Regions from separate parts of the Acidovorax sp. T1 genome, predicted to be linked through region 1. Evidence: predicted binding sites of a transcription regulator. Region 1 holds the regulator's gene; each other region holds the start of a gene.

Region 1 (4,144 bases):
GTTGCTGATCATTTCGGCGCTCTCGCTGTTTCTGTTCACGGCGGTGGCCGGTCGCTTGTGGTGCGGATTTGCGTGTCCACAAACGGTCTACACCGAGATGTTCATGTGGATAGAGCACAAGATCGAGGGTGATCGCAGTGCGCGTCTGCGACTGGATGCGAGTCCCTGGACTTTCGAGAAGATCCGCAAGAAGTTCCTGAAGCAAACCGTGTGGGTGACAGTGTCCGTTTGGACGGGATTCACCTTTGTGGGTTACTTCGTGCCGATCCGGGAACTGGGTCCCGAGTTGCTGGCTTTTTCCGGCGGCTGGCAGATTTTCTGGGTGGTTTTCTATGGCTTGGCCACCTATGGCAACGCGGGCTTTCTGCGGGAGCAGGTGTGCAAATACATGTGCCCCTATGCGCGGTTCCAGAGCGCAATGTTCGATCGCGATACGCTGATCGTGACCTACGATGAAGCCCGAGGCGAGCCGCGTGGTCCCCGGGTCAAGACGGTGGATTACAAGGCCAAGGGCCTGGGCGACTGCATCGACTGCACGCTGTGTGTGCAGGTATGTCCGGTGGGCATCGACATCCGCAAGGGTTTGCAATATGAGTGCATCGGCTGCGGCCTGTGCGTGGATGCGTGCAACACCGTCATGGACAAGATGAACTACCCCAAGGGGTTGATACGGTATTCGACCCAGAATGGTGTGCTCAATCGCTGGAGCCAATCGCAAATCCTGCGGCATGTCTTGCGCCCCCGCGTGCTCATTTACACCGCGGTTCTGGTGGCCTTGTGCGTGGGCATGCTGGCCAGCTTGACAACGCGCACCCCCCTGAAAGTGGATATCGTGCGTGACCGTGCCGCCTTGTCCCGCATTGTTGCCGGGGGTAAGCTGGAAAATGTCTATCGGCTGCAAATCATGAATGCCACCGAGGCCGCGCAGCGCTATCGCATTTCAGCGAACGGGCTGGAGGGCCTTGAAGTGGCCTCTGAGCAGGAGGTCGACATTGGCGCCGCAGAATCCCGCTGGGTGGCCGTGCGACTCCAGATTCCTTATGGATCGGCGGCTCCTGGTTCCCATGCGATTCATTTCGATATTTCGGCACTGGAAGGCGGTGGCAAAGTGACCGAAAAATCCATTTTCCTGGTGCCGCGTTAAATGCAGGTCACTGCAGGTCACTGCAGGTTCCGTGGTGTCTTGTGATCTGTATTGCTGACAAGCTGAGGAGGTTTTATGTCATCCAGCCCCGTTGTTGCTTCTGAACCGCAGCCTTGGTGGAAGTTTGGTCATGTCTGGCTGGTGATTGCCGGGCCGGTCATTGTGGTGATTGCCGGATTCGTCACGTTGTGGCTCGCCGTCAGTCGGCCGGACCCTGTCGTTGAGGAAGACTATTACCGCAAGGGAATGGAGATCAACCAGACGCTGGCGCAGCCTGAAAAAAGCCTGGCCCCGGCACTCAAGGCCCGCAACCACGCGGCGACACCTGCCGGGGACCAACCTCGCTGAGATTCAATGCCAGCCTGGTGGATGCACATCACTTCAGAAAAATCTTAGGAGACAAGACGATGTGGAAACAACGCTTGATGTGGATTGCATGGCCTGCCTTTCTGGTGGCGGGCATTCTGGAAATGCTGGTTTTTGCCATGGTGGATCCGCAGGATCTGCATTGGTTTGGCCAGCCATTGACGCTGTCGCGCCAGGGCGTTTATACCCTTGCGTTCTTTGTCTTCTGGATTGTTACCATGCTTGCCAGTGCGCTGACGACACTGCTGTCCATGTCATCCTTTGAACTCAACCGCTGCCCGGTGCCCCCAGAGGCACGGCCGGACGATTGCCACAAGGTTTCATCGTGCCCGTAAGGGGGCACATTTCTGTATGACGATCAGTGGCAGGCCTGCTGATTGTTGACGATGCGCCTGAGGGCCTCGGTATCCAGAATGCGGACATGGCGCTGTTTGACTTCCACGGTGCCGTCCTCCACAAATTTCGAGAACGTGCGGCTCACGGTTTCCAGTTTGAGTCCCAGGTAACTGCCAATTTCTTCCCGCGTCATCCGCAATACCAGCTCGGATTGCGAGAACCCACGGGCGTGCAGGCGTTGCACCAGATTGAGAAGGAACGCAGCGAGGCGTTCTTCCGCGCGCATGCTGCCGAGCAAAAGCATTACACCGTGCTCGCGAACGATTTCGCGGCTCATGATCTTGTGAACATGGTGTTGCAGGGCATTGACTTCACGCGACAGTTCTTCGATGCGATCGAAGGGCATGACGCACACTTCGGCGTCTTCGAGGGCGATGGCATCGCAGGTGTGGTGATCGTTGACGATGCCGTCGAGCCCGATGATTTCACCGGCCATCTGAAAACCCGTGACCTGGTCACGCCCGTCTTCAGTGGCGACGCAGGTCTTGAAAAAACCGGTGCGAATGGCATAAAGAGAGGTGAATGACTCTCCATTGCGAAAGAGGGTGCCGCCACGCTTGATTTTTCGTCGCACAGCCACGATGTCATCAATGCGTTGCAACTGCTGGTCGTTCAAACCCACGGGCATGCACAGCTCTCGCAGGTTGCAGTTGGAGCAGGCGACTTTGATGGTTTGCGGATTCATGGACACTGGAACCTGGTTGGGCCGGGATAGTTGGCTGATGTCTGTTGGGACGCAATTGTCCCGCGCTGCGACCCGGTGGCTGATATGAATCAAATTGTCACCGCTGCGTCCCTTCGTGCTCTTGATTAAGGTCAAGGACGTCGATTGAAGGGTACGGCACAGTACTGGTGCACGCAAGGATATTTTCCCATGACCGCTGTTTCACCAGAACTTCTGCGCCGTTTTGACGTGCCAGGGCCTCGTTATACCTCCTATCCCACCGCGGACCGGTTTGTGGAGGCGTTTGGGCACGAAGACTACGTGCTGGCGCTCTCGCAGCGCCGGGTGGGTACCACGGCCATGGCACTGCCACTGTCCCTGTACGTCCACATTCCGTTTTGCGAATCGCTGTGTTACTACTGCGCATGCAACAAGATCATCACCAAGCACCATGACCGTGCCGATGTGTATTTGCGCTACCTCAGCCGCGAGATCGATCTGCACACAGCCCACTGCGGCACCGGGCAGGTGGTCAGTCAGCTGCACCTGGGTGGCGGCACGCCCACTTTTCTCTCGGATGACGGACTGCGGCAACTCATGGCAACGTTGCGGCGCAGCTTCACGTTCGCGCCGGGTGGTGAGTATTCCATCGAGGTCGATCCCCGCACTGTCACCGCGGAGCGCCTGGCGGTGCTGGCGGAGCTGGGATTTAACCGGCTGAGCTTCGGCGTGCAGGATTTCGATGCCGAGGTTCAGAAGGCGGTGCACCGCATCCAGCCGGCAGAGCAGGTGTTTGCGCTGGTGGAGGCATCTCGCGCTTTGGGCTTTGAGTCGGTGAATGTGGATCTGATCTACGGACTGCCGCGCCAGACGCCCGAGTCGTTCGACCGCACGTTGGCGCAGGTGGCGCAATTGCGCCCCGACCGGATCGCCCTGTATGCCTATGCCCATCTGCCCGACCGCTTCAAGCCCCAGAGACGCATCATTTCGACGGAGCTCCCCGCCGCATCCGCCAAGGTGACCATGCTGTCGCGCTCGCTCGATGCCTTCATGGACGCAGGTTATGTGTACGTGGGCATGGACCACTTTGCCCTGCCTACCGACGCCCTGGCTGTTGCCAAGCGGCAGGGGCGATTGCACCGCAACTTTCAGGGTTACAGCACACAGCCCGACTGCGATCTCATTGCCCTGGGTGTGTCAGCGATCGGCAGGGTGGGGGCCACCTATAGTCAGAACGCCAAGTCGCTGGAGGAGTATTACGACCATCTGGACCAGGGACGTTTGCCGGTGGTGCGAGGATTGGCACTGAACCGCGACGACCTGGTGCGCAGGGCGGTCATCATGGCGCTCATGTGCCAGGGCGAAGTGCAGTTCGAGCCCATGGAGCAGGCGTGGCTCATTGATTTTCGGACGTATTTCGCGCCGGAGCTGGAGCAACTGGAGACCATGGCCGAGCAAGGCCTTGTCGTGCTGGATTCCGAGGGCGTCAAGGTGACGCCCATGGGCTGGTTTTTTGTGCGCGGCATCGCGATGGTGTTTGACCGCTATTTGCAGGCTGACCGCAATCGGGCGAG
Region 2 (4,144 bases), 1.3 Mb from region 1:
CAGGTGGCTTCGGGCGCCGATACGCCCGATTCGGCCGTGCACAGGCCGGCATGGATGCGCCGCAAAATCTCGGCCTCGGACGGCGCCTGTACGTGGTACAGCGTCTGTGCGTGCTCTACCAGGTGGCCTGCCAGGTCTTCGCACAGCTCATAGCGGGTGCGCACCCCATTGGCCTTTTCAGTCAGCCGCCCGCGGGCGTCGCTGTACACCGCCATGAAGGAGGGCGGGACGTGGATCTGGTTGTCGTCGTCCATGGGCAATGCTCAGTCGGGGGTGAACAGCCGCTCGAATTTCACCCCATCGGCCGCCAGCTCGAACGTCACCAACTGCCCCATCTTCATGTCCGACAGCCGGCAGGCCGCAAACAGGGTGTATTTGCCGGCCAGGTGCATGCTGGGCAGATCGATCAGTGCATAGGGGTGGGGCACAAACACTTCGTGCTCGAAGACGGCGTTGCGGTGCTGGTTGCGGGGTGACGGAAACAGCTTGTAGCTGGCGGTGGTGATGGTTTGCGTGGCCATGGGCGGGTTGGGGTTACAGTGCGGGCGAATGCTACAGACAATCCCTTTTCCCTTCAAAAAACCTTCCCATGGCACGAACCAAGAGTGAATGGCCCGCCAAGGTGATGGCGCTGGTGCGCAGCGGCAACCTGGCGGCGGCTTCGGCGCAGATCAAGGTGGCACCCAGCGTGGGCGACGTTACGCGCTTGCAGGGGCTGTTGGCCCAGCTGCCGCCATCGCCCGCGCTGCAGCAGCTGCAGCAGGTGGTGGAGGAAGAGCGTGCGCTGCTTGCCGCACCGCGCCTGCACCGTTCGCCGTGATGGCTGATGCGATCGTCCCGCCCATGATTTCGCCCGTTGTTGAGCCTGCCATGAACCTGCCCCGTGTATCCATCCAGACGCAAGACTTTGATGTGTCTGCCGAACTCAACGCCCTGCGGCGTGGTGACAAGGGCGTGGGGGCGGTCTGCAGCTTTGTGGGCACGGTGCGCGACCGCAACGAGGGCGACGCCGTGGCCTCGATGGAGCTGGAGCATTACCCCGGCATGACCGAAAAATCCATCGAAGCCATGGTGGACGAGGCCTTTGGGCGCTTTGACATCTTTGGCGCCCGCGTGATCCACCGCGTGGGGCTGCTGCAGCCGCTCGACCAGATCGTGCTGGTGGCGGTGACCAGCGCCCACCGGGGCCAGAGCTTTCAGGCCTGCGAGTTCTTGATGGACTACCTCAAGACCCAGGCGCCGTTCTGGAAGAAAGAGCAGACCGCGCAGGGCGCCCGCTGGGTGGACGCGCGCGTGAGCGACGACGCCGCGCTGGCGCGCTGGGGCATCACGGCGAGCAATGCCTGAAGCCCGTATCGCTGCCCCGAACTGAAAATTTGGATGAAATTGCCCGCAAGCGCTTGTTGGTAAAGCGCTGGTAGCTATCAAAACAGTAGTTTCGACGGCGATGGCGCCTGGATGATTCACTGATGCAGGTCAATCCTGCCGCCGCGGCACTGTCTTGAAATCAGGCACACACTGCCTCAAGTGCTCTGCAATTCGGAGGATATGGACCATGCGTCTCGACAAATTCACCACCAAGTTCCAGGAAGCCCTGAGCGACGCGCAAAGCATTGCGCTGGGCAATGACCACGCCTACATCGAGCCTGTGCATGTGCTGCAGGCCATGCTGCAACAGGACGACGGCCCCAAGGCGCTGCTGCAACGTGCCGGGGTCAATGTGCCCGGCCTGCTGGCGGCAGCCGAGGCGGCCGTCAAGCGGCTGCCGCAGGTGCAAGGCAACGACCAGGTGCAGGGCGGGCCCGAGCTGGGCCGCGTGCTGCAGGCCACTGAAAAAGAAGCCATCAAGCGCGGCGATCAGTTCATTGCCAGCGAGCTGTTTTTGCTGGCCGTGATCGACAGCAAGGGCGAGGCCGCGCGCATCGCCAAGGAAAACGGCCTCACGCGCAAAAGTCTGGAAGCCGCCATTGACGCCGTGCGCGGCGGCCAGAAGATGGACAGCGCCGAGGCTGAGGGCCAGCGCGAAGCCCTCAAGAAATACTGCATTGACCTGACCGAGCGCGCCCGAATGGGCAAGCTCGACCCGGTGATCGGCCGCGACGATGAGATCCGCCGCGCCATCCAGGTGCTGCAGCGGCGCACCAAGAACAACCCGGTGCTGATCGGCGAGCCCGGCGTGGGCAAGACGGCCATTGTTGAAGGCCTGGCCCAGCGCATCGTGGCGGGCGAGGTGCCCGAGTCGCTCAAGGGCAAGCGTGTGCTGAGCCTGGACATGGCGGCGCTGCTGGCCGGGGCCAAGTACCGTGGCGAGTTCGAGGAGCGCCTGAAAACCGTGCTCAAGGAATTGGCGCAGGACGAAGGGCAGACCATCGTTTTCATCGACGAACTGCACACCATGGTGGGCGCCGGCAAGGCCGAGGGCGCGATGGACGCGGGCAACATGCTCAAGCCCGCGCTGGCGCGTGGCGAGCTGCACTGCGTGGGCGCCACCACGCTCGACGAATACCGCAAGTACATCGAAAAAGACGCGGCGCTGGAGCGGCGCTTTCAGAAGATCCTGGTGGGCGAGCCCACGGTGGAGGCGACGATTGCCATCCTGCGCGGCCTGCAGGAAAAATACGAGCTGCACCATGGCGTGGAGATCACCGACCCGGCCATCGTCGCCGCCGCCGAGCTGAGCCACCGCTACATCACCGACCGCTTCCTGCCCGACAAGGCGATTGACCTGATCGACGAGGCGGCATCGAAGATCAAGATCGAGATCGACTCCAAGCCCGAGGTGATGGACAAGCTCGACCGCCGGCTGATCCAGCTGCAGATCGAGCGCGAGGCCGTGCGCCGCGAGAAGGACGAAGCCTCGCAAAAGCGCTTTGGCCTGATCGAGGAAGAGATTGCATCCCTGCAAAAGGAAATTGCCGACCTTGACGAAATCTGGCAGTCCGAGAAGGCCCAAGCCCAGGGCAGCCAGCATGTGCGCGAGCAGGTCGAGCAGGTCAAGCAGCAGATCGAGGAACTCAAGCGCAAGGGCGACTTCAACAAGGTGGCAGAGCTGCAATACGGCAAGCTGCCCGAGCTGGAAAAGCAGCTCAAGGAAGCCCAGGCCAAGGAAGAAGGCAAAGATGGTGCGGCCCAGCCCAACCGCCTGCTGCGCACCCAGGTGGGCGCCGAGGAAATCGCCGAGGTGGTGAGCCGCGCCACCGGCATTCCCGTGGCCAAGATGATGCAGGGCGAAAAAGACAAGCTCTTGCAGATGGAAACCCGGCTGCACGAGCGCGTGGTGGGCCAGAACGAGGCGATTGCCGCCGTGGCCAACGCGATTCGCCGCTCGCGCTCGGGCCTGTCGGACCCGAACCGCCCCACGGGCAGCTTTTTGTTCCTCGGCCCCACGGGCGTGGGCAAGACCGAGCTGTGCAAGGCGCTGGCGGGCTTTTTGTTTGACAGCGAAGACCACCTGATCCGCATCGACATGAGCGAGTTCATGGAAAAGCATAGCGTTGCACGCTTGATTGGCGCGCCTCCGGGCTATGTGGGCTATGAAGAGGGCGGCTACCTCACTGAGGCCGTGCGCCGCAAGCCCTACAGCGTGCTGCTGCTCGACGAGGTGGAAAAGGCCCACCCGGACGTGTTCAACGTGCTCTTGCAGGTGCTGGACGACGGCCGCCTGACGGACGGCCAGGGCCGCACCGTGGACTTCAAGAACACCGTGATCGTGATGACGAGCAACATCGGCTCGCACCTGATCCAGGCCATGGTGGGGCAGGACAGCGAGGACATCAAGGAAGCGGTGTGGGGCGAGCTGAAAAACCATTTCCGCCCCGAGTTTTTGAACCGCATCGACGAGACGGTGGTGTTCCACGCGCTCGACGCGCAGCACATCGCCAAGATCGCCAAGATCCAGCTGCAGCTGCTGCAAACCCGGCTGGCGAAGATGGATTTGGAGTTGCAGGTGTCCGACGCCGCCTTGGCAGAATTGGCCAAGGTGGGGTTCGACCCGGTGTTTGGTGCGCGGCCGCTCAAGCGGGCCATCCAGCAGCGCATCGAGAACCCGCTGTCCAAGCTGCTGCTGGAAGGGCGCTTCCCGCCCAAGAGCGTGATCCCGGTTGGTGTCGATCCGGTGCTGGAGCCCGGCGTTTTCCACTTCGGC
Region 3 (4,144 bases), 990 kb from region 1:
GCCCCTGTGGTGGAGCGCGAAGCGCGCGAGCAGAACAAAAGTCTGGAAGAACACTACGCCCACCTGCTGGTGCACGGCACGCTGCACGCCCAGGGCTGGGACCACGAGACCAGCGCCGCCGACGCCGACGAGATGGAGGCCTACGAAACCGCCATCCTGCAGGCGCTGGGGTTTGCCGACCCTTACGCCAAGTGAAGGCGGCTTCTCAGCGCATCCGCTGATGGGGCCCCACCGGGACCGCACCAGCGGCGGCACCAGCGGCGGCATTACTCCTTGCGCTCTATCAACCGGTTGATGCGCAGCGCCGCCAAGGTGCACACCACCCCCGACAGCAAGTACAGCGATACAGCCCCCAGGCCAAACCGGGCCGAGAGCCCCAAAGCCACCAGGGGCGCAAACCCGGCCCCCAGCAGCCACGCCAGGTCGGCCGACAGCGCCGCCCCGGTGTAACGGTATCGGGGCGAGAAATTGGCGGTCACGGTGCCCGATGCCTGCCCATACGACAGCCCCAGCAGCACAAACCCCACCAGCAAAAACACGTTGTTGCCCACAGAGCCTGCGCCCAGCAGCCAGGGCGCCGCGAAGCTGAACAGCCCGATCAACACCGCCATGGACCCGAGCAGGTTGCGCCGCCCCACCCGGTCGGCCAGCCACCCGGACAACACGATGGCAGCGGCGGCCAGGAAAGCCCCGACAATCTGCACGCCCAACACTTCGGTGATGGACTGCTCGGAATACATGGCAATCCACGACAAGGGGAACACCGTGGCCAGGTGGAACAGCGCAAAGCTGGCCAGGGCGGCAAAGGCACCCAGCAGCACATTGCCGCCTTCGTGGCGCACCACCTGGGTCGCGCTCACCGGCTGCAATTCAAGCTGCTGCAGCAATTCGGCATACGACTGCCCCACCACCAGGCGCAACCGGGCAAACAGGGCCACCACGTTGATGGCAAAGGCCACGAAGAAGGGGAAGCGCCAACCCCAGTCAAGAAACTCCGCCACGCTCAGGCTGCTATACAAATAGGCAAACAGGCTGGCCGCCAGAATGAAGCCCACCGGGGCGCCCAGCTGCCCGATCATGGCAAACCAGCCGCGCCGCGCCGGGGGGGCGCTCATGGCCAGCAGCGACGGCAGGCCATCCCAGGTGCCGCCCAGCGCCAGCCCCTGACCGATGCGCAAGATGACCAACGCGGTGATGGCCTTGCTCCCCACCGAGGCATAGCTGGGCAAAAAAGCCATGCCTGCGGTGCAGGCGCCCAGCAAAAACAACGCCAGCGTCAGCTTGGTGCCGCGCCCCCAGCGCCGCTGCACCGCCATGGAAATCGCCGTGCCCACCGGCCGGGCGACAAAAGCCAGTGCAAAGATGGCAAAAGCCATCAAGGTGCCGTCCAGCCGCGACAGGAACGGGAACAGCAGCGAGGGAAAAACCAGCACGCAGGCAATGCCGAAGACAAAAAAGTCAAAGTATTCGGAGGACCGCCCAATGATCACCCCCACCGCGATCTCGCCGGGTGTCACATCCTCATCGGTATGGGCGCGCGCCAGAGACATCGAACTCTCAAAACTGGGCACGGGCAGTGCGGCAGCACTTTGATTAACCATAAAGACTCCTCAAGCAACGGATGCGACGGCTCTTTTTTACACCCGAAAACCGCCCCGCCGCTGCGTTTTTGCAGGCGGGGCGCACAGGAAAACCCTGATAGCCACCCCCAAAGCGGGCAAATTTCCGGGAGCAGACAGCCAAAAATCCACCCAGACAAACACAAAACCACCGGGTCGCCATTGATCTTGGACAAAATGTCCAATCGACAATTTCACTGGCTGTACTACATTCCGAAACCTCAGTCATTCGCGTTTACACCTAAGCGCCTTTTGGTCGCACCCCTAGCATGCTCAACAACAAGGAACTCCGCAGGCCCACCTGGCTTGCAGCGATCGCCATGACCGCCGGCTTGGCCGGCTGCAGCAAGGCGGTCGTTCTCAACCCGGCCGGCGATATTGCCGCCCAACAGGGCCAGATGGTCATCACCGCCACGCTGCTGATGCTCCTCATCATCGTGCCGGTGATTGCGCTCACCCTGTGGTTTGCCTGGAAATACCGCCAGTCCAACGCAGCCAACACCGAGTCCGACTACGACCCCGAGTGGCACCACTCCACCACGCTGGAGCTGGTGATCTGGACCGTGCCGCTGCTCATCATCATTGCCCTGGGGGCACTGACCTGGATCGGCACGCACAAGCTCGACCCCTACCGCCCACTGGACCGCATCGACGCCCAGCGGCCGCTGGCGGCCAATGTCAAGCCGCTGGAAGTGCAAGTGGTGGCCATGGACTGGAAATGGCTGTTCTTCTACCCAGAGCAGGGCATTGCCACGGTGAACGAGCTGGCTGCACCGGTGGACCGCCCCATCCTGTTCAAGCTGACCGCGACATCAACCATGAACGCGTTCTACGTGCCCGACCTGGCCGGCATGATCTACGCCATGCCCGGCATGCAGACCGAGCTGAACGCCGTGATCAACCAGCCCGGCGTGTACAAGGGCATGTCGTCGCACTACAGCGGCGCGGGCTTTTCGGGCATGACGTTCAAGTTCCACGGCCTGAGCGATGGCGACTTTGCCCAGTGGGTGCAAAAGGCCAAGACCGAAGGCAAGCCCCTGGACAAGAGCACCTACCTGAACCTGGTCAAGCCCAGCGAGCGCGACCCCGTGCAGCGCTTTGCCACGGTGGAAGAAGGCCTGTACGACAAGGTGCTCAACCGCTGCGTGGAAGACGGAAAGATGTGCATGCACCACATGATGGCCATTGACGCCCAGGGTGGCGACGCCTACATGCGCGCCGCGGGCCTGAACCTGCCCCAGGACGTCTGCACCGTGCAAAACGCCGCACAGGTGGTAGCAGCACTTGAAACCCGCAACGCACCGGCATCCACATCCGGCGCCAGCATCCGCCAATAAGTCTCCCTATGACCTCCGAAACCCTTTCTCCATCCCACTGGGCGCTGGGCCGCCTGAGCTGGGACGCCGTTCCCATGGCGCACGAGCCCATCGTGCTGTGGACCTTCATTGCCGTGGTCCTGGGCGGCATTGCCGTCATGGCCGGCATCACCAAGTTCCGCCTGTGGGGCCCCCTGTGGCGCGACTGGATCTGCAGCATCGACCACAAACGGATCGGCATCATGTACATGATCCTGGGCCTGGTGATGCTGCTGCGCGGCTTTGCCGACGCCGTGATGATGCGCCTGCAGCAGGCCATGGCCTTTGGCGACAACATGGGCTACCTGCCGCCGCACCACTACGACCAGATCTTCACCGCCCACGGCGTGATCATGATCTTCTTCGTGGCGATGCCGCTGGTCACAGGCCTGATGAACTACCTGGTGCCGCTGCAAATCGGTGCGCGCGATGTGTCGTTCCCGTTCCTCAACAACTTCAGCTTCTGGATGACCACCGCCGGCGCCATCCTGGTGATGGTGTCGCTGTTCCTGGGCGAGTTCTCCACCTCGGGCTGGCTGGCGTTGTCGAACCTGGGGGCGCAGAGCCCGAGCACCGGGCTGGATTACTACATCTGGGCGCTGCAGATTGCCGGGGTGGGCACCACGCTGTCGGGCATCAACCTGATCGTCACCATCATCAAGATGCGCGCGCCGGGCATGAACCTGATGAAGATGCCCGTATTCACCTGGACCGCGCTGTGCACCAACGCGCTGATCGTCGCGTCCTTCCCCGTGCTGACGGCCGCGCTGGTGCTGATGTCGCTGGACCGCTTCGTGGGCACGAACTTCTTCACCAACGAGCTGGGCGGCAACCCCATGCTGTATGTGAACCTGATCTGGATCTGGGGCCACCCCGAGGTGTACATCCTGATCCTGCCGTGCTTTGGCATCTTCTCCGAGGTGGTGGCCACGTTCTGCCGCAAACGCCTGTTTGGGTACACCTCCATGGTCTATGCCACGGTGGTGATCACCATCCTGTCGTACCTGGTGTGGCTGCACCACTTCTTCACCATGGGCTCGGGTGCCAGCGTAAACACCTTCTTTGGCATCACGACGATGATCATCTCGATCCCCACGGGCGCGAAGATCTTCAACTGGCTGTTCACCATGTACAAGGGCCGCATCCGCTTTGAGCTGCCCATGATGTGGA

The links. Region 1 encodes FNR, which switches genes on or off when oxygen is low (the NO sensors DNR and NnrR bind a similar motif). Its sites were predicted from a motif close to TTGATNNNNATCAA; they were not measured.
Region 2: the regulator FNR is predicted to act here: its motif matches at 1,467-1,480, upstream of clpB (ATP-dependent chaperone ClpB).
Region 3: the regulator FNR is predicted to act here: its motif matches at 1,782-1,795, upstream of cyoA (ubiquinol oxidase subunit II).

Annotation. Positions count from the first base shown of each region.
Region 1 covers NZ_CP021648.1:2,479,763-2,483,906, reverse strand. The annotation lists gene ccoG (cytochrome c oxidase accessory protein CcoG) at 1-1,144, shown strand, start outside; gene CCX87_RS11625 (FixH family protein) at 1,220-1,492, shown strand; gene CCX87_RS11620 (hypothetical protein) at 1,552-1,845, shown strand; gene fnr (fumarate/nitrate reduction transcriptional regulator Fnr) at 1,869-2,591, opposite strand; gene hemN (oxygen-independent coproporphyrinogen III oxidase) at 2,781-4,144, shown strand, end outside.
Region 2 covers NZ_CP021648.1:1,135,254-1,139,397, forward strand. The annotation lists gene CCX87_RS05460 (hypothetical protein) at 1-254, opposite strand, end outside; gene CCX87_RS05465 (hypothetical protein) at 264-521, opposite strand; gene CCX87_RS05470 (hypothetical protein) at 590-820, shown strand; gene CCX87_RS05475 (molybdenum cofactor biosynthesis protein MoaE) at 871-1,347, shown strand; gene clpB (ATP-dependent chaperone ClpB) at 1,556-4,144, shown strand, end outside.
Region 3 covers NZ_CP021648.1:3,467,505-3,471,648, forward strand. The annotation lists gene ybeY (rRNA maturation RNase YbeY) at 1-195, shown strand, start outside; gene CCX87_RS16155 (MFS transporter) at 267-1,601, opposite strand; gene cyoA (ubiquinol oxidase subunit II) at 1,889-2,956, shown strand; gene cyoB (cytochrome o ubiquinol oxidase subunit I) at 2,965-4,144, shown strand, end outside.